One region of the Variovorax sp. NFACC27 genome, then DNA from elsewhere that is predicted to be linked to it. Evidence: predicted binding sites of a transcription regulator. Region 1 holds the regulator's gene; the other holds the start of a gene.
The links. Region 1 encodes sigma-54, which starts transcription at its own class of promoters, with help from an activator protein. Its sites were predicted from a motif close to TGGCANGNAANCTGCTTT; they were not measured.

Region 1 (16,004 bases):
TCGATGACGATGAAGATGAAGCTCCCGTTGTTCACCCCGGTGCTGGCTCTGGCTCTGGCCCTGGCCATGGCGCTGCCGGCCGGCGCGGAGCCCCCGGCCGCCAGGCTCGTTGCCGACAAGAGCCAGATCGTGTTCGTCAGCAAGCAGATGGGCGTGCCGGTGGAAGGCACGTTCAAGAAGTTCGACGCGCAGGTCGCCTTCGACCCGAAGAAGCCCGAGGGCGGCAGCGTCGTGCTTCACATCGACACCGCCAGCGCGGGCTTCGGCATTCCCATGAGCGACGCCGAGCTGCCCAAGCAGCCGTGGTTCGACGCGGCGCACTTCCCGCAGGCGAGCTTCCAGTCGAGCGCCATCAAGGCGCTGGGCGAAGGCAGGTTCGAGATGGCGGGCAAGCTCACCATCAAGGGCACGTCCAGGTATGTGACGGTGCCCGTCAGCATCGCGCCGGCGCCTGGCGGCAACTACGCGGTGGCCACCGGAAGCCTTACGATCCAGCGGCTCGACTACAAGGTGGGCGACGGCGAATGGACCGACACCTCGATGGTCGGCAACGAGGTGCAGGTGCGCTTCAGGTTCACTCTCGCGGGCCTCGGGCCGCTGTGATCCGCTTCGCCCACCCGCCCGCCCTCCTTCATCGGTTTTTCTCTTTCATGCCCCACACGACCACCGCCATGAAAAAGCTCCTTCTCGCCGTGGCCCTGTCGGCCACCGTGTTCACCGGCGCCACGGCCCAGCAACAGCTGCCTTCCGAATTCGCGCCGGCGGCAGCCGCCAAGCCCGCGGGCGGGCCGGCGAAGAACGCCAACTACGTGATCGACCCCACGCACACCTTCGTGATGTACGAGATGGGCCACTACGGCACCACCACCAACCGGGGCCGCTTCAGCACCAAGGACGGCTCGGTGCAGATCGACGGCACCGGCACCAGCGGCAAGGTCGACATCACGATGGACATCAGCTCCATCAATACCGGCGTCGACCTGCTCAACCGCCACGTGCAGAGCAAGGACTTCTTCAACATGGCCGAGTTTCCGACCGGCCGCTTCGTGGCCGACCGCATCGAGTTCTCCGGCGACAAGGTGGTCGACGTGCCCGGAACGCTCACGCTGATGGGCCAGACGAAGCCGGTGACGCTGAAGGCCGTGCGCTTCAACTGCTACCTGAGCCCGCTCATCAACCGCCAGGTGTGCGGCGGCGACTTCGAGACCACCGTCGAGCGCAGCGACTGGGGCATCACCTGGGGGCTGAACTTCGGCTTCGAGAACAAGGTGAGGCTGCTGGTGCAGGTCGAAGCGGTCAACGTGCAGTAACGCTGCGGGAGCACAGCCATGATGGACACCACCCTCGCCCTTCTCGGCATCGCCGGCGCCATGACCGTGGGCGCGATGAGCCCCGGCCCCAGCTTCGTGATGGTGGCGCGCACCGCCGTGACTTCGCGCGCCGACGGCCTCGCGGCGGCGCTGGGCATGGGCGCCGGCGGGCTGGTCTTCGCGATCGCGGCGCTGGCAGGGCTGCAGGCGGCGTTTCTCGCGGTGCCTGCGCTGTACCTGGCGATCAAGGGGCTGGGCGGCGCATACCTCGTCTACCTCGGCTTTCGCATCTGGCGTGGCGCGCGGCAGCCGCTGGCAGTGGCGCAGGAGGCCGTCGATTCCTCGCAGCGCCCGCAGGGTCGCGGCAAGCGCACCTTCCTGCTGGGCCTTGCCACGCAGGTGAGCAACCCGAAGACGGCGGTGGTCTACGCCAGCATCTTCGCGGCCTTCCTGCCGCGCGAGGTGCCGCTGGTGCTGGCGCTGGCCGTGCCGGCGGTCATCTTCTGCATCGAGACGGGCTGGTATTCGATCGTCGCGCTGGCGCTGTCCTCGGCGGCGCCGCGCTCGGCCTACCTGCGCTACAAGGTCTGGATCGACCGCGCGGCAGGCGGCGTGATGGGGCTGCTGGGCCTTCGGCTCGTGTGGTCGGCCGTGCGCGGCGGCCACTGAGCGGCGTCGAGGCTCAGAGCAGGCTCTCCGGTGTCAGCGGCGCCAGGATCTCGAGCATGGTCCGGTCCCAGAAGCCGGAGTCGGGCTCCTCGGTCAGCACGGTGAGCTTGCCGGCGTCGTCGCTGACCCACTCGATGCGCGACTCGTTGCTGCCCTCGGCGAAGCGCAGCCTGTAGGCGCCCTGCTGCTTGAGCACGTCGATGAGCTTGAGCGCCTGCTGCGCCATCTCGGGGCTGCGGATGAAGAGGCCGATCTCGGTGTTGTGCGTTTCGGAGCGCGGATCGAAATTCATCGAGCCGACGAAAAGAATGCGCCGGTCGATCACCGCCGACTTGGCGTGCAGCCTGCCCACCGAGGTGCCGAAGAGCCCCAGCCGCACGCTGCGCCGGGTGCGGTTGGTGCTCAGCTCGTAGAGGTCGGCGCCCAGCTTCAGCATGTCGGGGCGGTAGCGGCGGTAGGCTGTGTGCACCAGCGGCTCGTCGGTAGCGGCCAGCGAGTTGGTGACCACGCTGATCTTCACGTTGCGGCCGCGGATCTCGCGCATCACCTCCAGCCCCGAGGGGCCCGGGATCAGGTAGGGCGAGACGATGGTCACGTCCGAGCGGGCGCGGCGCATCTGCTCGACCACGTTGTAGCGCACGCTGTCCACGTCGAGCAGCGGCACGCCGCCGTAGGAAGCGGTCTTGCCGATCACGCGCTCGGGCGAATCGGCGTATGCCTCGGCGGTGGTCCAGATCAGGCCGAGCTTGCCGGCGTCCAGGTCTTCCGCCATCGGGCTGTAGCCGAGCAGGTCGTTGGGCGCGGGCCTCGGCGGCGGCGGCGTGGTGTCGGGGCCGGTGGCGAGCTCGAAGCGTTGCTGCAGCTCCTCGCGCGACAAGGCACTGCTCGCCACCGACTGGATCGGCCGCACGTAGACACTGTTCCAGTACTGGTCGAAGAGACTGCCCAGCCGGGGGATGAGCGCGCCTGTGACGAAGGTATCGAGGTCGATGAAGTTCTCGCCCGCGGTGCGCCTGAAGTACTGGTTGCCGATGTTGCGCCCGCCCGCGACCGCCATCGCGCCGTCGGCGATGAACAGCTTGTTGTGCATGCGGCGGTTGACGCGGCTGAAGTCGAAGAGCGAGGCGGTGAAGCGCTTCAGCAGGCTGCCGCGGCCGGCCGGGAACGGGTTGAACAGCCGCAGCTCCACGTTGGGCGTGGCGGCGAGGCCGAGCAGCAACTCGTCTTCGCCGGAGGTGTAGAGGTCGTCCATCAGCAGCCGCACGCGCACGCCGCGCAGGGCGGCGTCGCGCAGGGTGCGCAGCAGGTAGCGGCCGGTCTCGTCGTTCTCGATCTGGTAGTACTGCACGTCGAGCGTGCGCTGCGCGCGGCGGGCCAGCTGGATGCGGGTGTCGAAGGCGAAATCGCCGCCGGGCATCAGGCGGAAGCCGCTCAGGTCGGGGTCGGGCTGGGAAGCCAGCGCGATCTTGCCGAGGGCAGTGTCGGCCGAGACGGCCATGGCCCTGGTGGGCGTGCGCGGCGCCTCGTCGGGCAGCGTGGCGCAGCCTGCGAACAGCACCACCGCCACCATGGCGAAGACCCAATGCCCACAGCGCGACATCAGGCCCCGGCTCATCGACGGTGTCTTTCTACAGGGCTTTGCGCAGGTTGGCGGGCGCGATGCGAAGCGCTTCGCGGTACTTGGCGACGGTGCGGCGCGCGCACTCGATGCCCTGTTCCTTCAGCATCTCGGAGATCTGGCTGTCCGACAGCGGCTTCTTCACGCTCTCGGAGCCGACGAACTGCTTGATGAGCGCGCGCACCGCGGTGCTCGACGCATTGCCGCCGGTCTCGGTGCCCAGCGCCGAGCCGAAGAAGTACTTGAGCTCGACCGTGCCGAAGGGCGTGGCCATGTACTTGGCGGTGGTCACGCGCGAGATGGTCGATTCGTGCAGGCCCAGCTCGTCGGCGATCTCGCGCAGCACCAGCGGGCGCATCGCGAGCTCGCCGTGCACGAAGTAGCTCTTCTGCCGCTCGACGATGGCGTTGCTCACGCGCAGGATGGTGTCGAAGCGCTGCTGGATGTTCTTGATGAACCAGCGCGCCTCCTGCAGCCGCTGCGACAGCGCCTGGCTGCCCTCGCCCTTGTGCGACTTGAGCGCGCCGGCGTAGATGTCGTGCACGCGCAGGCGCGGCATCACCTCGGGGTTGAGCATGACGCGGAACTTCACGTTCGTGCCGCGCCCGGTCTTGGTGACGATCACGTCGGGAATGATGATGTTGCGCTCGACGTCGACGAAGCTGCGGCCCGGCTTGGGCTCCAGCCGCGCGATGATCTGCAGCGCCGAGCGCACCAGGTCCTCGTTGCTGCGGGTGAGCGTGGCCAGGCGCTTGAAGTCGCGGCGCGCGAGCAGCTCCATCGGCTGCTTGCAGATGGCGATGGCGGTCTTGCGGACCTGCTCCTCTTCCTCGGTCTCGTCCTCGCTGGCCATGGCGCGCAGCTGGATGCTCAGGCATTCGCCGAGGTCGCGCGCGCCGACGCCGGCGGGCTCCAGGCTCTGGAGCAGGCCGAGCGCCACCTGGAAGTGGTGCACCAGGTCGTCGAACTGGTCGTTGTCGTCGCCGGCCAGGCCCGAGGCCAGGGCGGGCAGCGAGTCTTCGAGGTAGCCGTCGTCGTTGAGCGACTCGATCAGGAAGCGCAGCGCGGCGCTGTCGTTCTCGTCGAGGCGCAGGCTCAGCGCCTGGCGATGCAGGAAGGACTGCAGCGACTCCTGGCTGCGCGCGAGCTCGGTGGCGTCGGCGCGCTCGTCGTCGCCCAGGTTGTTCTGGCGCGCGGGCGCGTCGCTGCCCCATTCGCTGTCGTCGGGCGCCATGTCGACGGTGCCGTCGCCTTCCCAGTCGGGCTCGCGCTCGGAGATGTCGGCGGCGGGGCCGTCGGTGTCGGCCGTGCTGGTGACGGTTTCGGTGGAAGCAGTGGATGCGCTGCTGGCGGCCGGCGAAGCGAAGTCGCCCTCGCCGTCCCCGCCTTCACCACCGTCACCGCCTTCATCGCGCGGAACCGGGGCATCGGCCGTGTCGAGCCCGAATTCCTCGCGCGCCGCTTCTTCCGCGGTGCGCTCGAGGAACGGGTTCTCGTCGAGCATCTGCTCCACCTCCTGGCTCAGTTCGAGCGTGGAGAGTTGAAGCAGCCTGATCGACTGCTGCAGCTGTGGCGTCAGCGCCAGATGCTGCGAAACGCGAAGGGACAGCCCTTGCTTCATGGTGGAAACCGCCCCCGCGCCTTACATGCGGAAGTGCTCGCCCAGGTACACCCTGCGTACCTCGGCGTTGTCGACGATCTCCGAAGGCGTGCCTTGTGCCAGCACATGCCCGTCGCTGATGATGAAGGCGTGATCGCAGATGCCCAGCGTCTCGCGCACGTTGTGATCGGTGATGAGCACGCCGATGCCGCGCTCCTTCAGGAAGCTGATGATCCGCTGGATCTCGATCACCGCGATCGGGTCGATACCGGCGAAGGGCTCGTCCAGCAGGATGAAGCGCGGCTGCGTGGCCAGGGCGCGCGCGATCTCGACGCGGCGGCGCTCGCCGCCCGACAGCGCGAGCGCGGGCGAATCGCGCAGGTGGTCGACGCGCAGGTCGGCCAGCAGCTCGGACAGGCGCTCCTCGATGTGCGGCTTCGACAGCGGGGCCATCTTGCCGTTCGCGTCGGGCTCCATCTGCAACTCGAGCACGGCGCGCACGTTCTCCTCGACCGTGAGCTTGCGGAAGATCGAGGCTTCCTGCGGCAGGTAGCTCAGGCCCATGCGGGCGCGGCGGTGGATCGGCATGTGGGCGATGGGCTCGCCGTCGATGGCGATGTCGCCGGCATCGGCGCGCACCAGACCCACGATCATGTAGAACGACGTGGTCTTGCCGGCGCCGTTGGGGCCGAGCAGCCCGACGACTTCGCCCTTCTGCACGTCGAGCGAGACGTCCTTCACGACCGTGCGGCTGCCGTAGCTCTTCTTCAGGCCGCGCGCGACCAGGCGGCTGCCCGGGGCGCCGTTGACGTCCTGCGTTCCTGCGGATTCGATCACTTGCGGGTATCTCCCTGGTCACTGCCGAGCGTGGTGCTCTGGCGCAGGCCCTTGCCGGGTGCCGGGGTGGGTGCCGGCGGCGGCGCCTTCGCGCCGGCGGCCGGGGCCGAGGCGCCGGCCGCAGGGGCTGTGGCGGCCTTGGGGGTCAGGATGGTCCTGACGCGCCCGCCCGGAGCCGAGGCGTTGACGGCGGTGTTCGGCGGCACGGTGGAACCGTTGACGGTGTAGGTGTCGTTGCTCTGGTCGTAGACGATCAGCGCGCCCTGGCTCTCGTCGTTCGGCGTGGCGCCCAGCAGCCGGCGCATGGTGGCGTTGCGGATGAACTTGACGTTGTCGGCGCGGCTGTCGTACTCGATCACTTCCGACTCGCCCTCGATCCACTCGTCGGGCGCGTTGCGCTTCTGCTTGTAGTAGGCCCGCTTGCCGGGTGCCGCCGTGACCACGCCGTACTGGTAGCCCTCGGCGTCCTGGCGCACGTCCAGCCGCGCGCCGCGGATGATGATCGTGCCCTTTGTCACCAAAACGTTGCCGGTGAACACGCTGGTCTGCTTCAGGTCGTCGTAGCGCATCGCGTCCGACTCGATGTTCATCGGCTTGGAGCGGTCGGCGGTCTCGGCCAGGGCACCCGAGGCGAAGCCGGCCAGCAACAGCGCGCCGGCAGCCAGCCGGCTGACGCGACGAAGGAAGGGGATGGTGGGGTAAGAGTGCAATGTCATAGAGGCACGAAACTTGCTCGGCATTGTATGCGTCTGAGTGCTTCTGCCCCGCACGCACAGATGAAAAAGCCCGCCTAGGCGGGCTTGACTTTCGCTCTGGTTTGCTACCAGAAACAGCGTGAATCCAAGGGCTCAGCCCTTCTTTGCTTCGCCGATCAAATAGTTCACGACCTGAAGTACTTTGGTCATGTTGCCGGCGGTCTCGCCGTCCACGTACCAGCGGCCTGCCACGGCCATCGCGGGCACGCCGGCCACCTTGTAGGCGTCGGTCAGCTGCGAGGCGCGCTTGGCCTTGCTGGCCACGCCGAAGGAGGTGAAGGTTTCCTTGAACTTGGCGGCATCCAGGCCGTTGGCAGTGGCCCAGGCAATGATGTTGGCGTCGCCGTTCACGTTCTGGCGCTGGGCGTGGATCGCGTTGAACACCTTCGGCTGGTATTCGTCGACCTTGCCCATGGCTTCGAGCGTGTAGTACAGGCGCTGCTTGGCCTCGACGTCGTTGCCCACGAAGGGAACGGGGATGCGGCGGAAGGCGACTTCCTTCGGCACCGTCTTGATCCAGGCTTCCAGCGACGGCTCGAAGTCGTTGCAGTGCGGGCAGTTGTACGAGAAGAACTCGACCACCTCGATCTTGCCGGCGGGCGCGTCGACCGGCACCCGCTTGTCGAGCACCAGGTACTCGGAGCCGGCCTTGGGCACGCGCGCCTGGGCGTGTGCCGGGTTGGCGGCCAGGGACAGCAGTCCGAGCGAAGTGGCGGCCAGCGAAAAGTCACGACGTTTCATTGAAAGAGCTCTCCAGTTATTACGGCAGACTGAGCCGGCGCGCGGCGGGGAGTTCCCCCGCATCCGGCGCGCCCGAGGCTGTGGATGGTGGCGGCAAACGCCGCGCTGCGAAGCTTAGGGGCTATTCGTGTCGGTTGCCGGCCGGATGACGTCCGGTCAGCGCTGCACGCGGACCAGCGCCGAATCCATGCCGCCGCCGTCGAGCCGCTCCTTCAGGCGGTCGGCGTCGTCCTTCTTGTTGAAGGGGCCGGCACGCACGCGGTAGACGGTGCGGCCCGCCTGCTCGCGCTCGGTGACCTTGGCCTCGACGCCCATCAGCGACAGCTTGGCGCGCTGCGCCTCGGCGTCCTCGGTGGTGCGGAAGGCGCCGGCCTGCACGAAGTACATGAACGGATCGGGGCCGGAGCTGCTGCCGGCGTTGCTGCCGCTGCTCGGCGCGGCCGACGCGGTGGTCGTGCTGCCGGAGCCGGAAACGCTGCCCGAGCGAGCGCGGGCCAGGTCGCCCAGCGGATCGTTCGACGGCGGCAGGGCGTTGGCCTCGGCCGGCACCGGCGCGGGGCGCGGCTTGGGCGCCACCACCACGGGCACCGGCGGCGCGGTATTGGGCGAAGCGGTGGCCGGGGCCGCGGCGGTGTTGCCGGTGGCCGGCTCGCCGGTGATGGGGTTGACCGGGCCGGTCGGAGCGGCCGGGGCCGCCGGCTTGGGAGCGCCTGCCTTGCCGGCCAGCGGCGCGTTCGGGTCCCAGTCGCGGTTCTTGCGGGCTTCGGCCTCGTCCTGCTCGGCGCCGCCGCGCTGCGTCTTGGTCACGAACGGGATCGGCACCTTGGTCACGTAAACCGCGATGCCCAGCGCGACGCCCAGGCCGAGCACCAGCCCGATGATCAGGCCGATGACGATGTTGCCGCGTTGACTTCTTGTCTTCTTCATGGTGAGGGAGTTCACATCTTGCTCGGCGCACTGACGCCGAGAATCGCGAGGCCATTGTGCAGCACCTGCGCGGTCGCGGCGACCAGCGCCAGGCGGGCCAGTTTCACCTTTTCGTCGTCGACCAGGATGCGCTCGGCGTCGTAGTAGCTGTGGTAGCTGGCGGCCAGCTCGCGCAGGTAGAAGGTGACGTCGTGCGGGGCGAAGTCCTTCGACGCGGCGGTCAGCATGGCCGGGTACTTGGCCAGCAGCAGCATCAGCGCCTGGGCGGCCGGGCTCTCCAGCGGCGACAGGTCGACGTCCTTGAGCGCTGCCGTGTCGCCGCCCCAGCCGGCCAGCACCGAGCAGATGCGCGCGTGGGCGTACTGCACGTAGTAGACCGGGTTGTCGTTGTTCTTCGTCACCGCGAGGTCGACGTCGAAGGTGTACTCGGTGTCCGGCTTGCGGCTCAGCAGGAAGAAGCGCACCGCATCGGTGCTGGTCCACTCGATCAGGTCGCGCAGCGTGACGTAGCTGCCGGCGCGCTTGCTGATCTTGACCTCCTCGCCGCCCTTCATCACGCGCACCATGGTGTGCAGCACGTAGTCGGGGTAGCCCTCGGGGATGCCCTCGCCGGCGGCCTGCAGGCCGGCGCGCACGCGGGCGATGGTGCCGTGGTGGTCGGTGCCCTGGATGTTGATGACCTTGTGGAAGCCGCGCTCCCACTTGGCGATGTGATACGCGACGTCGGGCACGAAATACGTGTACGTGCCGTCCTGCTTCTTCATCACGCGGTCCTTGTCGTCGCCGTAGTCGGTCGACTTCAGCCACAGCGCGCCGTCCTGCTCGTAGGTCTTGCCGGCGGCCACGAGCTTGCGCACCGCATCCTCGACGCGGCCGCTGGTGTAGAGGCTGGACTCCAGGTAGTACTGGTCGAAACGCACGCGGAAAGCCTGCAGGTCCAGGTCCTGCTCGCGGCGCAGGTAGGCCACGGCGAACTCGCGGATGGCGTCGATGTCCTCGATGTCGCCGCTGGCGGTGACTTCGCGGTCTTCCGACTTGACGGTCTTCTTCGCCTTGAAGTCGGCCGCGATGTCGGCGATGTAGTCGCCGTTGTATGCAGGCGCCTTCTCGCCGCTGGGCCATTCGGCGTCGCCGGGCTTGAAGCCGCGCGCGCGCAGCTGCGTGCTGTTGGCCAGCGTCTGGATCTGCACGCCGGCGTCGTTGTAGTAGTACTCGCGCCAGACGCTCTCGCCCTGCGAGGCGCGCAGGTTGCAGATGGCGTCGCCGAGCGCGGCCTGGCGGCCGTGGCCCACATGCAGCGGACCGGTCGGGTTGGCCGAGACGAACTCGACCAGCACCTTCTCGCCGGTGGCCGGCTGTTGGCCGAAAGTATTCCCGGCCGACAGCACCTCGCGCACGATCTGCTGCTTGGCGGCAGTCTTCAGGCGGATGTTGAGGAAGCCGGGCCCGGCGATCTCGATGGCGTCGACCCACTGGGCGAACGCGGGGGTGGCGAGCAGCGCGGCGCTCAGTTCCTCGCCCAGTTCGCGGGGCTTGCGCCCCAGCGGCTTGGCGAGCTGCATCGCTGCCGTGCAGGCGAAATCGCCGTGCGCGGCCATCTTGGGCGACTCGAACGCGGCCTTGGAGCCGGCGCCGGGCGAGAGGGATTCGAGCGTGTTCGCGAGCGCCGCGAGCAGCTCCTGTTTGACCAATAGCATCCGGAAATTTTACCGGGGGCAAACCCGGGCGCTGTTGACGATGGTCATCCGATCGTTGCCTTGGCCCGTTACGATGGTCGGCCCCGAGGCGGGGAACCTGTCACAACTCAACCTAGCGAGGACATATCACCATGAAGAAGCTCCTTTCCCTGGTCGCACTGGGCATCTGCCTTTCCTTCGGCGCAGCCCAGGCTCAAGACAAGGCTCCCGCACCCGCTGCAGCCCCCGCCGCTGCCGCCCCTGCCGCAACAGCCCCCGCCGCCGGCGCGAGCTGCGAAGCCAAGGCCGTGGACAAGAACGGCAAGGCCCTGGCCGGCGCCGCCAAGGCCAGCTCCATCAAGAAGTGCGAGAAGGAAACCAAGGCCGCGGCCGCTCCCGCCTGCGCCGCCAAGGCCGTGGACAAGAACGGCAAGCCGCTGGCCGGCGCCGCCAAGAACAGCTTCATCAAGAAGTGCGAGAAGGACGCCAAGGCCTGAAGCCATGGCGCGTCGGTGCATCGAAGCACCGGCCTTCGAGAAGAACGAGGCCCGCAGCGTGCGGGTCTTTTCTTTTGGCGTGACCGTGCCGCCGTGCGCTACTTCAGCGCGCCGAGCAGGTTGTTGAAGTCGTCGGTCCAGGGCCGTTGCCCGGGCTGCACTTCGATGGGAATGGCTGCCTGCCCCATCGGATCACGCTTCAGCACCCGCGGATCGCGCGCGACCAGCACCCAGTCGGTGCGGCGCAGCCATTCGGCTTGCTCCGCCTCGTCGTGCACCAGCACCGCATGCAGTCCCCGCGCCTGCGCCACCCGGGCGATCACGGGCGAGAGCGCCAGGAAGCGGTTGGTGACATGAAAGGCGATCACCCCGTCGGGCTTCATGTGCCGCAGGTAGGCGTCCATCGCCTCGGCCGTGAGCAGGTGGACCGGCACCGAGTCTCCTGAAAACGCATCCACCGCGAGCACGTCGAAGCCCTGCACCGGCTCGCGCTCCAGCGCCAGCCGGGCATCGCCGAGCACGCGCTCGATGCGCGCGGCGCTGTCGCGCAGGAAGCTGAATTCCTTGTCCGCCAGCGCGAACACCTGCGGATTGATCTCGTAGAAGCGGTAGACGTCGCCGCTGCGGCCGTAAGTCGCGAGCGTGCCGGCACCCAGCCCGATCAGCCCCACGCGGCGCGGCCCCGCCGGCGCGGCGGCGATCGCGCGGCCGATGCCCGAAGTCTCGCCGTAGTAGGTGGTGGGCTCGCGCCGGCGCGCCGGGTCCAGAAACTGCGCTCCGTGCTTGACCGATCCATGCGCCAGCTGGCGCACGCTGTCGGAGGGCGGGTCGCGCATCGTGTCGTATGCCAGCAGCGCGCCATAGAAATTGCGCTGCAGGCTCCGCGCGCCCGCCCGGTCGCTGTCGATCTGCAGCAACAGGAAAAGCATGCAGCAGGCAGCCAGCACCACGCAGCTCAGCCGCAGCCACATCCGCCGGCGCAGCACGGCCGCGGCCGCCAGCGCCGTCAGCATCAGGCCGAGCCCCAGTTCGTAGTACGCCGCCAGCACGTGCGGCGCGACCAGCCCGACCATCACCCCGCCCAGCGCCCCGCCCAACGACAGCATCAGGTAGAAGCGCGTGAGGTAGCGCGCCCCCGGCCGCAGCCTCGCGGTTTCGCCGTGCAGGAACATGCACAGCACGAAAAGCCCCGACACGTAGAGCGGCAGCGCGACGTAGACATCGGCGCCGATGCTGTGCTGCAGCCCGAAGGCGCACAGCAGCAGCATCACGGCCGCCAGCGGCAGGAACACGCCGCGCCGGTACCAGCGGTCGCTCTCGAAACACAGCACGAAGGTCAGCAGGTACAGCGACAGCGGCAGCACCCACAGGAAAGGCACCGCGGCGACGTTCTGGGTGATGTGGTTCGTCACGGCCAGCAGCAGCCACGAAGCCAGCGCGGGTAGCGCGAGCCACAGCAGGTAGTCGGCGGGCCGCGGCGGCTGGTCCGGCGCGGCGGCCTGGCCGGGCGGCTGCGGCGCCACCACGCCGACCGGCCAGCGCCGCGCCATGTACAGCGTCGTGCCCGCGCACAGCAGCACGAACGCGCCGTAGCCCCACGACCATCCGTTGGCCTGCTGCCGCAGCGTGCTGAACGGCTCGATCAACACCGGATAGCTCAGCAGCGACAGCAGCGAAGCCAGGTTCGACAGCGAGAAGTAGCGGTACACCTGCGCACCCCACGGTGTGCGCGCCACCCACGACTGCACCAGCGGCCCGGTGGTGGAAAGCAGGAAGTACGGCAGGCCGATAGTGGCGAGCAGCAGCCCCAGGATCCGCCAGGCCGGGTCTTCGGCGCCGGTCGGCTTCCACTGCGCGCCCACCACGATCGGCACGAAGGCCAGGCTCGCGACGAGCAGCCCCACGTGCAGCACGGCCTGCGCCCGCATGCGCAGGTGGCGCGCGACCCAGTCGGAGTACGCGTACCCCGCGAGCAGCACGGCCTGGAAGAACACCATGCAGACCGACCACACCGCGGCCGAGCCGCCGAACCACGGAAGAATCTGCTTCGCGATCAGCGGCTGGACCAGGAACAGCAGGAACGCGCTGCTGAAGATCGTTCCGGCAAACAGGAGCTGGATGCCGGCGCGTCCCATGCCGCGCCTACTTGCCGAAGCCCCGTGCCAGGAACACCGCCACCAGCGGGATCAGCGCGATCAGGTGCGCCTGGATCATCACCAGCTTGCGGGTCTTCAGGATCTCCGCCTCGGCCGGCAGCTTGCCGGTGGCGCGCAGCGTCTTGCGCCAGCGGAAATACGTGAGCGTCGGAAAGATCGACACCACGCCCACGATGATGAAGAGCCCCAGCTTCACGTGCAGCAGCGGGTTGGTCCAGTACCAGGCCGTGCCCTTCACGCCCCACCAGGTGCGCGCGATGCCGGTGGCGAGCACCGCGATGGCGGCGATGCCGTAGACCATGTCGACCTTGGCCAGCCGCTCGACCACCGCCGCGTTGAGCCACTGCACGCGGCACAGCGCCGCTTCGCTGGAAATGAACACAACCATCGTCAGGATGGCGAGCAAGTGCAGGTACGCGAGGATGGCTTCGAGCGTCATCAGTGACTTTCTTCTCTGTGGGGTTGCAAATGCAAACAGATTGTGACGCCGCTGATGCGACTCAGGCCCTTCCTCCCCAGAATTCCGGATTCCCGTACTGCTCCTTGAGGAAATCAAGCCACAGTCGCACCCGCAGCGGCAGGTGCTTGGCACCCGCGAACACCGCATAGATGCCGTTGGGCGGCGCGGCGAACTCGTCGAGCAGCGGCACGAGCAGGCCGGCGTCGATCTCCGCCTCGACCTCCCAGGTGCTGCGCCAGGCGATGCCGTGGCCGGCGAGGCACCAGTCGTGCAGCACCTGTCCGTCGGAGCAGTCGAGCGGGCCGCTCGGGCGCAGGTGGATCAGCTCCTGGTTGCCCTCCTCGTTGACGATGCGGAAGGCCCAGCCGCGCGTCTGCGAGGCGTCGCTCGACAGCGTGAGGCAAGCGAAGCGCGAGAGTTCGCCCGGATGCTTCGGCTTGCCGTGGCGGCGCACGAACTCCGGCGTGGCGACGCAGCGGCGGCGGTTGTCGGCCAGCCGCACGCTCACCAGCGACGAATCGGGCAGGTCGCCCACGCGCACCGCGCAGTCGAAGCTCTCGCCGGTGACGTCGACCACGCGGTCGCTGAGGTTCAGCGAAATGGTCACTTCAGGGTGCAGCGCATGGAAGCGCGGCACCAGCGGCGCGACGTGGCGGCGGCCGAAGCCGGCGGGCGCCGTCACGCGCAGGTGGCCGCTGGCCTTGAGGCCGCCGGCGCTCACGCTGGCCTCGGCATTGGCGAACTCGGACAGCAGGCGCTGGCAGTCCTCGAGGAAGGAGCTGCCTTCGTTCGTGAGCGTGATGCGGCGCGTGGTGCGCACCAGCAGCTTGACGCCCAGCCGCTCTTCCAGCGCATCGAGCCGGCGCCCCATGATCGCGGGCGCCACGCCCTCGGCCTTGGCCGCGGCGGTGAGGCTGCCGCGGGTCGCGACCGAGACGAAGGATTCGAGTTGCTTCAGGCGGTCCATGGGGCGGGAACTATAGCCCCGCTCACTCCGGCACCGGCCCTTCCGGCTCTAGGCCTGGTGCCGGGAGTCCGTCGCGTGCGAGAAGAGCGGCGCCCCGCCCACCGGCAGCTCCGCCTCCAGCACGCTGCCGGTGGCCGAATCGGTCAGCACCAGCTGCCGCGTGCCGGGCCGGAAGGCGATGTTGGTCACTGTCTGCCCGGCCGGGCTGCGCACCATGTGCGTGACCTCGCCGCGCGCATTGAGCACGAAGGCGCCGCCCAGGCTCGCATGCGCCACCACGAGGCCGCCATCGGACGTGACCGCCAGCCCGTCGGGCCCGCTGGTGCCGAAGAAAGTCTGCAGCGCGCCCACCTTCGAGAGGCTGCCGTCGGGCAACAGCGGCGCGCGCCAGACCTGGTTGCCGCGCGTGACCGCCACGAAGAGCACCTTGCCGTCGGCGCTGGCCGCGATGCCGTTGGGACTCGGCGCGTTGCCCAGCAGCAGGTCGAGCCGGCCATCGGCATGCAGCCGGTACACGCGCCCGGTGGGGTCGTGCAGGCCCGTCTGGCCCTGGTCGGTGAAATAGAGGCGCCCGTCGAGATCGAAGCTCAGGTCGTTCACGCCCTTGAAGGACTCGCTGTTGCGATGCCCGAGCACCGTCTCGATACCGCCGCCTCCCGCATCGCGCCGCAGGATGCCGCGCCGGTAGTCCGCGATCCAGAGGCTGCCGTCCGCATGGATCGCCAGCCCGTTCGGCCAGCCTTCGTATTCGACGACCAGCTCCCAGTCGAGCGACGAAGGCGCGATCCTGAAGATGCGGCCATAGGGAATGTCGGTGACGTACAGGTTTCCAGCCCGGTCGAACACCGGGCCTTCGAGAAAGCTGTCCATCACGTGGCCGGGCTTGTTGGCGTCTACCCACTCGGTGCGCCGCGGCTTGCGGAACGCGTCGGGCAGGCGGGTGAGCACGCGCGCCTCGATGATCTCGGGCGGCTGGAAGTTCAGGTTCCACATGGCTTCGCTCAGTCGGGCTGGACGCCGGCGGCCTTGATGACCGCACCCCAGCTCTGCGTCTGGCCCTGGACGAACTTGCCGAAGTCGGCCGTCGCCGCGCCGCCCGGGCTCGCGCCCTGCTCGGCGAAGCGCTTCGCCAGGTCGGGCGACGCCAGCGCCTTCTTCACCTCGGCCTGCAGCTTCTCGACGATGGGCTGCGGCGTGCCCTTGGGCGCCGCGATGCCGAACCAGTTGGTGGCGGTGAAATCCTTCAGCCCGGCCTCGGCGCTGGTCGGCACCTCGGGCAGCGCTGCAAGACGCTGCGGCGAAGTCACCAGCAGCGCGCGCACCTTGCCGCCCTTGACCTGCGGAATGGCCGTGGGCGCCGCCGTCACCAGCACGTCGACCTGCCCCGACACCACGCCCAGCATCGCCTCGCCCGCGCCCTTGTAGGGCACGTGCGTCAGCGCGAGCTTGCCGTTCTGCTTGAGCAGCTCGCCGCCCAGGTGGGTGGAGCTGCCCACGCCGCCCGATCCGAAAGTCAGCTTGCCGGGATTCGCACGGGCCTCGTCGATCAGCGCCTGCACCGTCTTGTAGGGCGAGCTCGCGCCCACCACCAGCACCAGCGGCGCATCGACGATGGCCGTCACCGGCACCAGGTCGGCCGGCTCCCACGGCAGCTTCTTGAAGAGGTGCGGCAGCATCGCGTAGGTGGTGTCGTTGATCAGGAACGCGCCGCCGTCCGGCGCCGCCTTGGCCACGAAGTTGGAGCCGATGGTGCCGCTCGCGCCGGCCCTGTTGTCCACGTAGAAGGACACG
Region 2 (16,004 bases), 940 kb from region 1:
TGCAGGTCGACGAGAACGACCGCTACACGCTCACGCTGCGCATGTTCGAGCTGGCGCATCGCCAGCAGCCGCTCAAGAGCCTGGTGAGCGTGGCGCTGCCGCTGCTGCGCGAACTGGCCAACCGGTCGCGCCAGTCGTGCCACCTGGCCATGTACCAGGGCGGGCGCGTGGTCGTCATCGCGCAGGTCGAGAGCCCGGAGCGCTGGTCCTTCGGGCTGAAGGTGGGCGTGGTGATGGGGCTGACCGACACCTCGTCAGGCCACGTGCTGCTGGCCTTTCGCGACGAGATCGACCGCGCCCGCATGCTGCGCGCCCACATAGGCGTGGAGGGCGAGCTCGAGATGGATCCGGGCGAACTCTTCGCCATCCTGCAGGACGTGCGCGAGCGCGGCTACTCGGCCATGTCGAGCAAGCAGACGCGCGGCATCACGAACATCGCGTTTCCGGTGATGGGGGCGGCCGACCATGTGATCGCGTCGATCAACGTGCCGTACATCGAGCGCATCGACCAGAAGTCGGCGCCCGACGTCGCGCAGGTGCGCGGCATCGTGGGCAACATCGCCGGGCGCCTGTCGGCGCTGATGGGGGCCAGCGGCTACAACGACAACGAGTAGCGCCGGCCCGCGGAAAGCAAGGGCGGGTGGGGCGCTCGCTCAGTTGGCGTCGGGCGCCTCGTCGAGCTGGGGCGTCTCGCTCTTGTGCGCGGCGATGTCGCGCACGTTCTTCTGCACAGCCACCGCGCCGAAGAGGCTCAGCAGGAAGGCCATCGCGTAGAAGCCCTTCTCGCTGGAAGCCAGCGTGGCGTTGAAGAGGCCGACGGCCAGCAGCGCCACCGACAGCAGCAGCGAGATCCAGCACAGGCCGTAGTAGATGCCGGTGACCTGGATGCCCTCGAGGCGGTCGCGCACCGTCTTCTGCAGCGACACGGCGGAGAAGAGGCCGTACATCAGCACGGTGAAGTAGTAGCCCTTCTCGTTGAGCTGCATGGCCGCGTTCCACAGCCCGATCAGGTAGACGACGGCGCCGATGAACAGCGCTGCCCAGGAAGCGGCGACGAATGCCGCGGTCGGTTTCTGGAATCGGACGGCCATGGGATTCTCCTCGTATGGTTTGCGCGCGATTATGGTGGAGCGGCGCCGATGGCATGATCCGCGGCAGGCCGCCGGATCGCACGGCAATCGCACAAGGCGGCCGCCAACAACAACGGAGGAGTTTCCATATGTCGTCAACCGACCCCGCGGCCCAGCAGCCGTCGCTCGTGCGCACCGGTGCCAAGGCCGGGCTGTCCTTCGCCGGCTCCGTGATCAAGGGAGGCCTGCTCGGCGTGTTCCTGGGCGGCGGTGTTTTCTTCTTCTACCTGGGCCAGCTGCAGGGGCCGGGCAATGTCGCCGCGCGCGCGGGCGGCGTCGGCGCCGTGCTCGCGCTCATCACCTCGCCGCCGCTGCTGGTGGCGCTCCTGCTGCTGTTCTTCGTGGTCGTCTACGTGGCGCTGGGCGTGCAGCAGGGGCGTGCGCGCGCGATGCAGCACCTGGTGGCGGCGCGCGGCGAGGCGGTGTCGCAGCGGCTGGGTGGCGCGATCGCCGGCCGCATCGAGGCCATGCCGCGCACCCACGGCGCGCTGCAGCGCGTGGCCGACTGGCTTTCGGTCGATGCGCTGAGCAAGCAGCTCGCGCCGGTGCTGGGTGAAGGCAGGGCGGTGCGCGCGGTCGTGGCCTTCGTGATCGACAGGCTGCCCCTGAGCGAGATGCTGGCCGAATGGCAGCAGGGCCGCGCGGAGCATGGCGAACAGCCGGTGGCGGCGGGGGAGGGCGGCGCGCCCCAGGACCCGGCGCTGCGCGCGCTGCTCACGCGCCGCATCCACGAGACGCTTCAGGACATGTCGACGCCCTCGCGCAAGCCGCTGTACATCGCGCTGGGCGCGCACGCGGCCCTGCTGGGCCTGGGGCTCTGGCTGGTGAACTGACCGGCGGCGGTTACCGCTGAGGAAGCGGGGCGCTCAGAGCCCCAGCATCAGCTTCAGGTTCTGCACCGCGGCACCGCTGGCGCCCTTGCCGAGGTTGTCGAGGCGGGCGATCACCACCGCGTGGCGGTGGTCTTCGTTCGGGAACACGCGGATCTCGAGGTTGTTGGTGTCGTTGAGCGCCAGCGCCTCGAGCTTGCCGTCTTCGGTGGGCGGCAGCACCTTCACGAACTTCTCGGGCGTGTTGCTGCGCGCGTAGTGCGCGGCCAGCGCGTCCTGCAGGTCGCCGGCCTTCGGCTTGCCGGGCAGCAGGTCGAGGTGCAGCGGCAGCTGGACCAGCATGCCCTGCTTGAAGTTGCCCACCGACGGAATGAACACCGGCCGGCGGGTGAGGCCGGTGTAGGTCATGATTTCGGGGATGTGCTTGTGCTTGAGGCCCAGCGCGTAGATCTCGAAGGCCGGGGCCTCGCCCTTCTCGTAGGCCTCGATCATGGTGCGGCCGCCGCCCGAGTAGCCGCTCACGGAGGGCAGCGAGATGGGGAAGTCGGCCGGCAGGATGCCCGCGTCGACCAGCGGGCGCACCATGGCGATGGCGCCGGTGGCGTAGCAGCCGGGGTTGCCGACGCGCTCGGCCTTGGCCACGGCCTGCCAGTGGCCTTCGGTGAGTTCGGGAAAGCCGAACACCCAGCCGGGGGCGATGCGGTGCGCCGTGGAGGCGTCGATGATCTTGGGCTTGTTGCCGGGCAGCTGGTCGATCAGCGCGACCGATTCGCGCGCCGCGTCGTCGTGCAGGCACAGCATCACCAGGTCGACGCCGGCCATCAGCTCGCGCTTGGCGTTGGCGTCCTTTCGCAGCTCGGGCGCGATGCTCACGAGTTCGATCTGCGGCATCGCCTGCAGACGTTCACGAATCTGAAGGCCGGTGGTGCCGGCTTCGCCGTCGATGAAAACCTTGGCCATGATGGAAGTGCCCCAGGGTAACTAGTAGGAAGTACGTATTGCCCGCAACCCCACTTACAGCATTGGTGCGGCGCACCATGATACAGTCCGCGGTTGTTCGCCGCCCCCAGCCGTCAGGCTGCCGTCGCCCGCGAACAACAGAGCATAGACCCTCTCAGCCCGATCTCCCGATTTCTCAACTTCCTCCTTCCGAGAGACATCCCTCATGAAGATTCACGAGTACCAAGGCAAGGAAATCCTTGCCAAGTTCGGCGTGCCGGTGCCGCGCGGCATCCCGGCCTATACGGTCCAGGAGGCGGTTGAAGCCGCCCAGAAGCTTGGGGGCCCGGTCTGGGTCGTCAAGGCCCAGATCCACGCGGGTGGCCGCGGCAAGGGCGGTGGCGTCAAGGTCGCCAAGTCCATCGAGGACGTCAAGAAGCTCGCCGGCGAGATCCTCGGCATGCAGCTCAAGACGCACCAGACCGGCCCCGAAGGCCAGAAGGTCCGTCGCCTCTACATCGAGGACGGCGCCGACATCCAGAAGGAATACTACGTTTCGGCCGTGACCGACCGCGCCACCCAGAAGGTGGCCTTCATCGCTTCCAGCGAAGGCGGCATGGACATCGAGGAAGTGGCCCACTCCTCGCCCGAGAAGATCATCACCGTGTTCGCCGACCCGGCCCAGGGCCTGACCGACGAACAGGCCAAGCAGATCGCCGACGGCATCGGCATCCCGGCCGACTCCACCGCGCAAGCCGTGGACATCTTCAAGAAGCTCTACACCTGCTACATGGAGACGGACGCCTCGCTGGTCGAGATCAACCCGCTCAACCGTGACAGCAAGGGCAACATCATCGCCCTGGACGCCAAGTTCAACTTCGACAGCAACGCGCTGTTCCGCCACCCCGAGATCGTCGCCCTGCGCGACCTCGACGAGGAAGACGCGGCCGAAGTGGAAGCCTCGAAGTTCGACCTTGCCTACATCTCGCTGGACGGCAACATCGGCTGCCTGGTGAACGGTGCCGGCCTGGCCATGGCCACCATGGACACCATCAAGCTGTTCGGCGGCGAGCCGGCCAACTTCCTGGACGTGGGCGGCGGCGCCACCCCCGAGAAGGTCACCGAGGCCTTCAAGATCATGCTGAAGAACAAGAACGTGGAAGCCATCCTCGTCAACATCTTCGGCGGCATCATGAAGTGCGACACCATCGCCACCGGCGTGATCGCGGCCTGCAAGGCCGTGAACCTGCAAGTGCCGCTGGTCGTGCGCATGAAGGGCACCAACGAAGTCGAAGGCAAGAAGCTGCTGGCCGAATCGGGCCTGCCGATCATCAGCGCCGACACCATGGCGGAAGCGGCCCAGAAGGTCGTGGCAGCAGTCAAGAAGGCCTAAGGAACAAGTCATGTCGATCTACATCAACAAAGACACCAAAGTCATCACGCAGGGCATCACCGGCAAGACCGGCCAGTTCCACACCGAGAAGTGCCAGGAATACGCGAACGGCAAGAACGCCTTCGTGGCCGGCGTGAACCCGAAGAAGGCCGGCGAGTCGATCTTCAACATCCCGATCTTCGGCTCCGTCAAGGAAGCCGCCACGCAGACCGGTGCGACCGTGTCGGTGATCTACGTGCCGCCGGCAGGCGCCGCGGCCGCCATCTGGGAAGCCGTCGAGGCCGACCTGGACCTGGCGATCTGCATCACCGAAGGCATCCCGGTCCGCGACATGCTCGAAGTGCGCAACAAGATGAAGGCCAAGGAAGCGGCCGGCGGCAAGAAGACGCTGCTGCTGGGCCCGAACTGCCCCGGCCTGATCACGCCCGACGAAATCAAGATCGGCATCATGCCCGGCCATATCCACCGCAAGGGCCGCATCGGCGTGGTCTCGCGCTCGGGCACGCTGACGTACGAAGCCGTGGCTCAACTGACGGAAATCGGCCTGGGCCAGTCGTCGGCAGTCGGCATCGGCGGCGACCCGATCAACGGCCTGAAGCACATCGACGTGATGAAGGCATTCAACGACGATCCGGACACCGACGCCGTCATCATGATCGGCGAAATCGGCGGCCCGGACGAGGCTGACGCAGCCCGCTGGTGCAAGGACAACATGAAGAAGCCGGTCGTCGGCTTCATCGCTGGTGTCACCGCTCCTCCCGGCAAGCGCATGGGCCACGCCGGCGCGCTGATCTCGGGCGGCGCCGACACGGCCGAGGCCAAGCTGGCCATCATGGAAGAATGCGGCTTCACCGTGACGCGCAACTTCTCGGAGCTCGCCAAGCTGCTGAAGGCAAAGCTCTAAGCGACAAGAAAAAGACGGTAGCGGTTCGCCGCGAAACCGACCACGCAGAAACAAAAAAGCGCCCGCACTGGATTGCGGGCGCTTTTTTCAATAAAACACAGTGGGATCAGAGACATGGAATTTCTTCAAAGCACAGATTTCTGGATAGGTCTGCTCAAGATCATCTGGATCAACATCATCCTGTCGGGGGACAACGCGGTGGTGATCGCCATGGCGGCGCGCTCGCTGCCGCCCGCGCAACAGAAAAAGGCCGTGCTTTTCGGTTCGGGCGCGGCCGTGGTGCTGCGGATCGTGCTGACAGTGGTGGCGGCCAAGCTGCTCGCCCTGCCTTACCTGCAGATCATCGGCGGCCTGCTGCTGCTGTGGATCGGCCTTCAGCTGCTCGGCGAGGAAGACGAGGGCGACGGCGAATCCAAGGAGTACGGCAGCATGATGGTGGCCGTGCGCACCATCCTGCTGGCCGACCTGGTGATGAGCCTGGACAACGTGATTGCCGTTGCGGCCGCCGCACAAGGCAGCATGGTCCTGCTGATTCTCGGCCTGGCGATAAGTATTCCCTTGGTGATTTTCGGCAGCACGCTCATGATCAAGCTCATGGAACGTTTCCCGATCATCGTCATGCTGGGCGCCGCGCTGATCGGCTGGGTCGGCGGCGAAACCATCGTGCAGGACACCGTACTGCGCGAAACGCTGGTGGCCAACCCCTGGTTGCACTACGCGGCTGCCGCCGCCGGTGCCCTGTTCGTCGTGGCCGCCGGCCGCCTGATGCAGCGGCGCGCGCAAGCCGCTGCGCACTGAGCAGTTCGAGAGAGATCGGCGCTGACAGACCATGGCGAGTGTCGGCGTCTCCCTTTTCTCCACCCGCCCTCCGCTGACCTGGGAATTTGCCTTCCTGACCGACGTCGGTCGGACGCGCTCCCATAACGAAGACGCCGTTCACGTGGATCCGGCCCTTGGGCTGGCTCTGCTGGCCGACGGCATGGGCGGCTACAAGGGCGGCGAGGTGGCGAGCGCCATGGCCGTCTCGCTGCTGCACGCGAGCTTCGGCCGCTGGTTCGCCCAGGCAGGCATGCAGGCGCCGTCCCGCGTGGTCCGGCGGGCGCTGCAGGCGGCCACGGACGAGGCCAACAGCTCGATCCTGCACGCCGGCACGACCAATCCCGAACTCCAGGGCATGGGTACGACCCTGGTGCTGGCGGCTTTCCGGCCGCAGCGCGTGGTGGTCGGCCACATCGGCGATTCGCGCTGCTACCGCGTGCGCAACAACAAGCTGGAGCTCCTCACCCGCGACCACTCGCTGCGCCAGCAGCAGCTCGACGCCGGCGCCATCACCGCCGAGGAAGCCCTGAATTCGCCCACCCGCAACCTCGTGACGCGCGCCGTCGGCGTGGAGGCCCAAGTCTTGCTGGAAATGCACGAGCACAGCGCAAGACCGGGCGATCTCTATATGCTTTGCTCCGACGGGCTCAGCGAGATGGTTTCGGATGAGCAGCTTTTCACGCTTCTAGGACACGATGTCGGGCTTCAGAAAAAAGCATCACTTTTGGTTGCAATTGCCAATGACAATGGCGGACGGGACAACATCTCCGTTGTTCTGGCCAGCGCGAGCGTTGCGGAAACGCCCCGCACGGGCAGGTAACAGGCTCCGGGGGCGGCTTTCCGGCGTGCCTGCCGTCTTTCAAGCTTTGGATTCGGGGAGTCGGCAATGCCGAAGATGATCATTTCGGTCGATGGCGTTGTCATCGGGCAAGTGGCGCTCGCCAAGGAACGCACGACGCTGGGACGCCGTGCCTACAACGACATCGTGATCGACAATCTGGCGGTCAGCGGCGAGCACGCCGTGCTGCACATGAGCGGTGGCGAAGTCGAAATTGAAGATCTCAACAGCACCAACGGCACCTACGTCAATGCGCTCGCCATCCAGCGGCAGGCGCTCAAGGACAACGATGTCATCGAGGTCGGGGGCTGCCGAATCCACTTCCGCGCGCGCAGCAACCTTGACCCGGCCGTCGGCGCCGGTTCGGTTCGCGCCACCTCGGGCGAATACACGTCGGGTGCCATGCCGCTGTCGTCGGCACCCACGGAATCGGGCGCGCTGGTCGAGCTCGGCATCCCGGTGCTGCGCGTGCTGTCCGGCGCCAACGAGGGGCAGGACGTCGGGCTGCAGAAGGTCGTCACCACCATCGGCAAGCCGGGCGTGGCTGTGGCTGTGGTCACGCGCCGGCGCCAGGGCTACGTGGCCGCCGGCGTCGAAGGCAGCGTCACGCTCAACGGGCTGCAGCTGGGCACCGAGGCCGTCGCGCTGCAGGAGCGCGACGTGCTCGAGCTGGGCGGCGCCACGCGCATGCAGTTCGTGCGCATCTGAGCCGCCTTTTCCCTTGGCTTGCCGCGGTCACGCCCGCACGGACCCGGCGCCGTGAGAGAAGAGCTGCGGCGGCACTGGCCGCGCATCGTGATCACCCTGCTGCCGGTGCTTCTGGCGCTGGCGCACGCCACCGGCGCCTGGCGACTCACCGCCCTCGAACGCCTTGACCAGCTGATCTACGACGTCCGCCTGCGCGCCACCATGCCGGGCACGCCCGACGCGCGCGTGGTGATCGTCGATGTCGACGACGCCAGCCTGGCGCGCCAGGGCCAGTGGCCCTGGCCGCGCGACAAGATCGCTCGCCTGACCACCGAGCTGATGACGCGCCAGCAGGCGGCCGTGCTCGGCTTCGACGTCATGTTCCTAGAGCCGGACCGCAGTTCGGGCCTCGAAAGGCTGAGGCAGATCGCGAGCGGCCCGCTGAACGGCGTGCAGGGCCTGGCCGCCGAGGTCGAGCGGCTCGCCCCTTCCCTCGATCACGACGCCACGCTCGCCGCGGCGCTGGGCGGCCAACGCGTGGCGCTGGGCTATTACTTCACGCGGACCGGAACGCCGAGCGCCAAGGGGCAGCTGCCCGCGGCGCCGCTGCTGACGGAAGGCGCTTTCCCTCCGGGTGGTACCTACGCCACGGGGTGGAACGGCTTCGGCGCCAGCCTGCCGGAACTCGCGAAGGCCGCGCCGGTGGCGGGCTTCCTGAACACGCTCGTCGGCGCGAATGCCGATGGCGTCATCCGCAGCGTTCCGCTCATCGCCCGCTACGACGGCGACAAGGCGCAGCCGGGGTACTACGAGTCGCTGGGGCTGGCGGTCTATCGGCTGGCGAATGGCTCTCCGCCCGTACAGCCGGCCTTCGCGTCGGGCGCGGGCGCCATGCCGCAGCTCGAGTCGCTGCGGGTGGGGCGGCTTCGCATTCCGGTCGACGGCACGGGCAGCATGCAGGTGCCATTTCGCGGCCCCGGCGGCTCGGATGGCGGATCGTTCCGCTATGTGCCCGCCTCCGACGTGCTCGAGGGGCGGCTCGGCCCCGGCGAGCTCAAGGGCAGGATCGTGCTCGTGGGCGCCACGGCGCCGGGCTTGCAGGACCTGCGCGCCACGCCGGTCGAGGCGGCGTTCCCCGGCGTGGAGGTGCACGCCAACATCGTCTCCGCGCTGCTCGACCAGCGTCTGCTCAGCGTGCCCGACTACGCGCCCGGCTACGAAGTGCTGCTGGTCGTCGTCGCGGGGCTCCTGCTGGCCTTCGGGCTCTCGCTGCTGTCGGCGCCGCGCGCCGTGCTGCTGGCCGCGGGCGTGATCGTCGCGCTGATCGGCCTCAACGCCTGGCTGTACGTGGGTTTCAGCCTCGTGATGCCGCTGGCTTCCGCGCTGGCCATGACGGCGCTCGCCTTCGCACTCAACATGAGCTGGGGCTACTTCGTCGAATCGCGTGCGCGGCGCGGGCTGGTGCGGCTCTTCGGCACCTATGTGCCGCCCCAGCTCGTCAACGAGATGATGGCGCACCCCGACCGCTACAGCATGCGCGCCGAGAGCAAGCCGATGACAGTGATGTTCTGCGACATGCGCGACTTCACCCGCCTGTCGGAGCAGATGGCGCCGGCCGAGCTGCAGGCCTTTCTCAACACCGTCTTCAGCCGGCTCACCAACGTCATCAGCGCGCACCGCGGCACCGTCGACAAGTACATGGGCGACTGCGTCATGGCCTTCTGGGGCGCGCCCATCGACACGCCCGACCACGCCACGCTCGCTGTGCGCGCCGCGCTCGACATGGCCGACGCCGTGCGCGACATCAACCGCATCCACCGCGCCAGCGGCCGGCCCGAGATCAGCGTGGGCATCGGCATCAACAGCGGCGTGATGAGCGTGGGCGACATGGGATCGGCGGCACGCCGCAGCTACACCGTGGTCGGCGACGCGGTCAACCTCGCGTCCCGCCTCGAGGGGCTGAGCGGACACTACGGCGTGGAAGTGGTCGCCAGCGGCGCGACGCGCGAACTCGCGCACGACTTCATCTGGCAGGAACTCGACAGCGTGCGCGTCAAGGGAAAGGCACAAGCCGTTGCCGTTTTTACGCCCCTTGCCGCGCGCACGCCCGAAGCGATGGAGCAGGCTCAGCAACTGCTCGAACGCTGGAGCGAAGTGCTCGCCGCGTATCGCCGCCAAGACTGGGCCATGGGCCGAAACTTGCTCGCGCCCCTGCTCGCCGCGGATGCGAAAAAAGTCCTTTACCAGCTCTACGCCCAGCGTTTAGCCTCGATGGCGTTGCGACCGCAAGACCCGAACTGGGATGGCGCGACCCGGTTCGAGACCAAATGACGACAGACACATACAAAGGGGTCTTTCACAATGCAGGTTCGTGTGCTGGGTTGCTCGGGCGCCATCGCCAAAGACTGCCGCACCACCTCGTTTCTGGTCGACACGGATCTGCTCGTCGATGCGGGCACCGGTGTTGGAGACCTCACGCTCGATGAAATGGTCTGCATCGACGACGTGGTGCTCACGCACAGCCATCTCGATCACATCGCCGCACTCCCCCTGATGCTCGACGCTATAGGCGGCCGCCGCACGCAGCCGCTGCGCGTACACGCGCTGAGCGCCACCATCGATGCGCTGCGCACGCACGTCTTCAACAACGTCATCTGGCCGGATTTCGAGAGCATTCCCAGCCTCGAGGCGCCCTTCGTGAGCTTCCATGACATCGCGGTCGGACAGCGGCTGCAGCTCGGCAGCCGCGAGCCCAAGGTGGTCGAAGTGCTGCCCGCGTTCCACACCGTGCCGGCCTGCGGATTCGCCGTGCGGAGTGCCGAGGGTGGCGCCCACTGGGTGTTCAGCGGGGACACCGAACGCAATGCGCCCTTCTGGGAGCGGGTGAACGAACTCGACGTGGCGATGCTGGTGATCGAAACGGCATTCAGCAGCCGTGAGCAGGCGCTGGCCGAGCGCAGCCTGCACCTGTCGCCCGCCGTGCTGGCCCAGGAGCTCGCGCACATCGGGCCGGACAAGCACTACCCGATCTACATCACCCACACCAAGCCCGCCGAAACCGACGAGATCATGAGCCAGATCGAGGGGCTGGTGGAAGAGCAGGTGGCAGGGCTGGCGCAGCGGGATATTCGCTGGCTGAAAGCGGATGGCATCCTGACCTTCTGACAGCCGGTGACGCATTGGCATGACAAATTTGTCACCGTGTGTAGCGTCTTTAGGCGGATTCTGTCACATCGTGTAACGCCAAAGTGGGTAGAGGTGACGTGTTCGGTCGGCAGGAGGCCTTGAGGACGGGTGGCACAGATGCTGCGGAAGGTACTTCGCTCCGGGCAGGTTCCCGGGCGTAACAACCAACCTACCTGGAGTTAGTTCAATGAACCGTCGTACTCTCGCTCGCCGCGCTCAGGCCGGCTTTACCCTTATCGAACTGATGATCGTTGTGGCGATCATTGGTATCTTGGCTGCTATTGCAATCCCACAATATCAAACTTACATCGCTAAGTCGCAAGTCACCCGCGTAATGGGCGAGGCTGGAAACCTCAAGACGGCTGTCGAAACGTGCATGCTGGAAGGCCGGACGGGTTCGGTTTCCTCCAATATCCCGACGGGAACTGCCCAAGCTGCTGACGAATGCAATCTGCAAGCTACTGCATCGTCGATTCAAGATGGCGCGAAACAAGGTAGCGGCGTGGCTGCGGCAACCGGTACGGGCTATCCGCAAGTTACGCTGTCGACCACCGCGCCGGTGACGATCATTGCAACATTCGGTAACGGTGCCGCTGCAACTCTCAAGACGGCAGGTACGAACACGTTGACCTGGACGCGGAGCCTTGAAGGCACTTGGAAGTGCACCGCCACTGTTGACGCAAAGTATCGCGCAGCTGCATGTGCTGACGCCTCCTAACTGTTGTCGACTCTCAACAAAAAAGGCTCTGCTTTGGCGGAGCCTTTTTATTTGATGATGACCCGTCCTGAAATGTGTTGACACCTTTCATCAGCGAAAGGAAAAAATGCAATGGACACAGACGTCAAGAGAACGCGATGTCGAAATTAAAGCTCAAGGTCCGGGGCGTTACTCTGATTGAACTGATGATCGTCGTTGCGATCATTGGGGTTCTTGCTGCGATCGCTATTCCGCAATATCAGACGTATGTTTTTCGTTCCCACGTGCAACGGGTTGTCGGGGAGTCTGGCGCGATAAAGACAGCGATAGAAACTTGTCTAGCCAGTGGCCAAATCAATGTTGGCAATCCCGCCATAGCAAACAACTGCGACCCACAAGCTAGTGGCTCAAACTTGCAGGCGACTGCAGGCAATGCGGCACCATCGATTTCTGAGATTTGGGCAGCATCTGGCACTGGCGTCCCGCAAGTCACGCTGTCTCTAACCGCTTCTTCGACGATCGTAGCGACATTCGGAAATTTAGCGGGAGCGCCATTGCAGGGCGCTACAGCCGGAACCATCACATGGGCGCGTGACTTGAACGGCTCCTGGAGTTGCAAAGCCGCCAATATCGACGCCAAGTACGCTTCCGCGGCGTGCCCTCTGTAATCGATCATTCTTCATCTGTACTTAGGAGCAGGCACAGGGAAAATGCCAAGGCGAGTTTCTCTGCGACGCCAGCCAAGGCGGAGGACATTGCCAAGCTAGACTTTGCTACCTCAATCGATAGCGCCTTGATTGTGTTGCCTTTGCTTTCCCCATTGCTGCGGGGCTATCGGTCAATACTTGGAAACAGTTGGCCTCTTGGCTATGTCTGCCTACCTTGCTTATCTTGTGCAGGGCTGGTCATTTCAATCTTCGCCCTTCGGTAGTTCTTCGATGCGCATCGAACACAGGACTCGTTTTGATTTTTCAGGGTCCTCTTCCTGGACTTGCCCCTTGGTTTTCTGCCATCGCAGTTTTCCTTGTGATCGCCTGAGCTGCCTGCGTCGGTACAAGACTCACAAAGGATCGTGGCCAAGCGTACGACACACTCGCCTACGGCCTGCTTCAGTACTACGCGCTAGCCGGCATTTTGGGGCTTGACCGCAGAGCTCGGTGCGGGCCGAGCCTTTGGCAACTTGCGTCAACACAACCAGTTCGCGGCTTGATCAGCATGTACTGATTGCCGCGCTATGGTTCTATGTCCGCTATCGCGGCGCACCATTGTGAAGACGTCTGCTGTGGACGGGCGTGATTTTATTTCTCTTGATTGCGGCTGCGGCCTCGACATCGCGCACAGGCCTGCTCGAAATCTTGTTAATCGTCGAAATCGCGGCCTTCATCGCGTGTCGGGTGCGATAGGTGTATCGCGTCGACGAACGCGCATAAATTGCTGTTGTATCTCGTGGTTGAACTCGGCGTGCCTGCAGCGCTACTCATCTGTAGCAGCTTTCTCCGATTGCTGATCAGCACGAAAATCCGGCACGAGCATGATCCATTCAACACCGTAGCCTGTGGGGGCTGCTCGGCGTGATCGCGTTGCACAGCCTGCTTGAATGCCCGCTGTGCTATGGTTCATTTCAACTGGTGTTTGGCCTCTTTGCCTTGGGTTTCTGTGGCCTGTCTCCAATCCGTTTGGCAACCAGGCGCAGTACTGCGGGAAGAAAAATATCCGTAGCAATGTGCTTCCGCGCTGATCGTTGTCATCGGCTATGTAGTCTGGGATTACATCAGTGTCAGGCAGATCTATTTGCCGCGGGGAGTGCTTGTCTGCTTATCGGGACGACAAGCCGGCTCACGCGCAGAACCCATGACTGCTTGCAAATTAGGCGAACTTTGCTGAACTCACGTTGATAACAGTGACTCCTGCCAATGCGGCAAGGATGTATGACCTGGCCAAGCGTGTCTTGCATTTTTCGCCACAGCCGCGTGCCATCAGCGAAGCTGATCGAAAGAGCGCGACTGCTGAGCTATAAGGACGAAACCCGCATCGAAGCGCAGCGATTCAGCATCGCATTTCCGCTCCAGTACGGCTTTGGATAGAGGGCAAGCCGATGAATCCATCAGCGCCCTGACTGACCCGAATCGACGACGTCAGCAGGGTTTCTCGCATCCCCCCGCGCCTTACTGTGTCACGAGTTCGCGCCACGAGATCCGGCGGGTACCAGGACCACCAGCACCTGGCGGCAGTTCGATGTTCTCGAGCTTTCCTGTGGAGAGCTTCACGCTGCCGATCAGCTGACTGCCTTTTCGTGCATACACCGAGGCTGCGGCTCCCAGACCATTGCCTCCCGCGAGAAGCGTTCCGACCACCTGGGCCTTTGTCGCCGGGAAAAGCGAGAGGCCTGTTTTGTAGTCGACATAGTTCAGGTACGCCGAGCCCCCGATGCCGCAGGCATTTGCGTTGTTCGGGATGTTCGAGACGAAAACCAGAACGCCCAGTTGCAGGGTCGAATCGGTATTGATCCGCTCGCCCGTGTTCGGCAGATCGATGAACCAGCCGTACATGTTGCTCAGGTTGGTGGCATAGCTCATCGAGCTCGAAACCGTCCGTACCCCATCCTTGTCGGTGAACGTCTGCTTCATGAAGCACTTGGTCTTCAGCGTGGTCGAGCAAGCCGTTGTACGGGGGCTTCCGTAGATGCTCGTAGTCGTACTGCTTCCCGTCAGGGGATCCTTGATGGCATAGATCGTCTGCACCTGCGTGGCGCCCGCGCTCTTGGCGTCGATGTCCGACACCCCAAGGTAGCTGCCCGTGCCCACGTAGATGATGTGACTGCTGCTCGCGAAACCGAGTTCGATCCAGCTCGTGATGGGTTGCGGATTGTTGTTGGCGTCCTGGAGCGTGGCCAGAAGTTGCACCGTGGGTGTTCCGGATCCATCTGCCTTCAGGCTGCTGAGGTCGAAGCGCCAGACATTGCCGTAAAGGTCACCGCTGTACACCTGGGTCACGGTGTTGTTGAGGTTGATGTTGTCCATCCACGCGCTGATGCGGGACAGGCCACTTGGGCATGGGGCGACCGTGCATCCCGAGCCGGGAACCACTGCCGTTGCGCTGCCGACGCCGGTGCTGATCTTCTTGATGACTGCGCCGGTCTTCGCGTTCAACACCCACAGGTGGCCGCCGCCGCCGCCAGGCGAGATGTTGTTGTAGCCAGAGGTCACAAGCACAGCCCAGGTGCCGTCGCCGAGCTTGGTGATGATTGGGATGCCGTAGGTGTATCCGAGGTCGTTGTCGTTGTTGAACGTGAATTCCCACAAGACCTTCGGCGTGTCCGGCGTGGTTACATCCAGCGCGTAGTACCCGCGACCGCCTGCGGCCAGGCCGCCGACAAGAAGCGTATGCCATGCGCCGTCGAAATACGCTTCGCCCTGCTGGGGTGAGCCGTTCACGAAGTACGAGTGGTTGCGGCTGTAGTTCTTCTCTGCCAGCTTGTAGAGCTTGGGCAGCAGCACCGAGGGAATGTATGCCCAGCTTTCGGCGCCGGTGTCGGCGTTGAACGCGTGCAGCATGCCGTCGTTGGCGCCGACGTAGAGCATGCCCTGGCGCGTTTCGTTGGTCTTCTTGAATGCGGCATAGCCGGTATCGGTGTAATTGAAGTTCGACTTCTTCACATAAGCCGATTGCGAGCCGACGATGTCACCGAGCACGTGAGTGCGCTTGAAGTAGTACTTGCCGCCGCTGCCGTCCTCGTTGCTCCGGTCGCCGCGCAGGAAGTTCACGAGGTTGATGCCCCCCATGCCCTTGTCCGAACCTGCAACAGTACTGTCGATCTGCTGCGCTGAGGGAACACAGGCGCTGCCCGCGGCACAGACCTGCGACAACGAGCCGATCGCCGACATCTTGAAGTAGTTCTTCATCGTGTCGGTCAGCGAGTCCCACGCGAAGTTGATCAGCGTGCTGCCGTTGTTGGTGTAGATCTTGCGCGCGCTGTAGGTCGTGTTGTCCAGAAGCGCGGTGGGCAGTGTCGCGGAGGAGGTGTTGGCGGTGCCCGATTGCGACCATTGCGGCACCGTACCGGGAACGCCGGTGACCGGATCGATGGTGTAGCGTGCGACTTCGCCGAACCACTGTACCGAGGTGAACCCGGAGTCGAACAGGAAGTTGTCGGAGCTCGTCACGTTCGCCGTGCTGGGTGAGACGGCTGCGCCAGCGCTGTTCTGGGCGTCGACGTTGTTGAGGAAGTTGGTGATGCCGTCCTTGACCGCGACGGGGTCGCCCGCACTGTAGTAAGCGCCGCGCCCGTTGACGGCCGCATGCCACAAGTCGTCGACCGTGGTTTGCGAGTTGCTCACCGGTGTGGGCCAATTGCACGCACCGCTGCTTTGCCAGCGGCATTTCGTGTTGGAAGCGGTCGTGCCCTTGAGGACATCGTAGTAGTCGCCGCTGGTTGCTGTCTGATAGTCCGACTGATACTGCATGTAGCCCGACACACCCAAGCCGATGGTGTAGGTGTACATGCGTTGCTGACCGGCGAGTGTGTTGTCCGCTCCGACGTCCACGCCGCTGCTGTTCTTGCTAGTGCCAAGAATGCTCGAG

Region 2: the regulator sigma-54 is predicted to act here: its motif matches at 10,836-10,853, upstream of ABL840_RS38270 (pilin).

The regions. Positions count from the first base shown of each region.
Region 1 covers NZ_CP157613.1:776,969-792,972, reverse strand. The annotation lists gene ABL840_RS03645 (cytochrome b) at 1-7, shown strand, start outside; gene ABL840_RS03640 (YceI family protein) at 10-603, shown strand; gene ABL840_RS03635 (YceI family protein) at 672-1,310, shown strand; gene ABL840_RS03630 (LysE family translocator) at 1,329-1,979, shown strand; gene ABL840_RS03625 (phospholipase D family protein) at 1,993-3,594, opposite strand; gene rpoN (RNA polymerase factor sigma-54) at 3,608-5,218, opposite strand; gene lptB (LPS export ABC transporter ATP-binding protein) at 5,240-6,034, opposite strand; gene lptA (lipopolysaccharide transport periplasmic protein LptA) at 6,031-6,750, opposite strand; gene ABL840_RS03605 (thiol:disulfide interchange protein DsbA/DsbL) at 6,883-7,530, opposite strand; gene ABL840_RS03600 (SPOR domain-containing protein) at 7,687-8,457, opposite strand; gene argS (arginine--tRNA ligase) at 8,469-10,154, opposite strand; gene ABL840_RS03590 (hypothetical protein) at 10,286-10,630, shown strand; gene ABL840_RS03585 (spermidine synthase) at 10,729-12,765, opposite strand; gene ABL840_RS03580 (DUF2214 family protein) at 12,773-13,225, opposite strand; gene ABL840_RS03575 (LysR family transcriptional regulator) at 13,287-14,213, opposite strand; gene ABL840_RS03570 (SMP-30/gluconolactonase/LRE family protein) at 14,262-15,206, opposite strand; gene ABL840_RS03565 (Bug family tripartite tricarboxylate transporter substrate binding protein) at 15,215-16,004, opposite strand, start outside.
Region 2 covers NZ_CP157613.1:8,153,073-8,169,076, reverse strand. The annotation lists gene ABL840_RS38325 (IclR family transcriptional regulator) at 1-614, shown strand, start outside; gene yiaA (inner membrane protein YiaA) at 654-1,091, opposite strand; gene ABL840_RS38315 (hypothetical protein) at 1,220-1,963, shown strand; gene argC (N-acetyl-gamma-glutamyl-phosphate reductase) at 1,997-2,920, opposite strand; gene sucC (ADP-forming succinate--CoA ligase subunit beta) at 3,126-4,292, shown strand; gene sucD (succinate--CoA ligase subunit alpha) at 4,303-5,196, shown strand; gene ABL840_RS38295 (TerC family protein) at 5,311-5,994, shown strand; gene ABL840_RS38290 (Stp1/IreP family PP2C-type Ser/Thr phosphatase) at 6,026-6,835, shown strand; gene ABL840_RS38285 (FHA domain-containing protein) at 6,902-7,561, shown strand; gene ABL840_RS38280 (CHASE2 domain-containing protein) at 7,613-9,871, shown strand; gene ABL840_RS38275 (3',5'-cyclic-nucleotide phosphodiesterase) at 9,902-10,705, shown strand; gene ABL840_RS38270 (pilin) at 10,914-11,444, shown strand; gene ABL840_RS38265 (pilin) at 11,522-12,091, shown strand; gene ABL840_RS38260 (hypothetical protein) at 12,995-13,318, shown strand; gene ABL840_RS38255 (pilus assembly protein) at 13,589-16,004, opposite strand, start outside.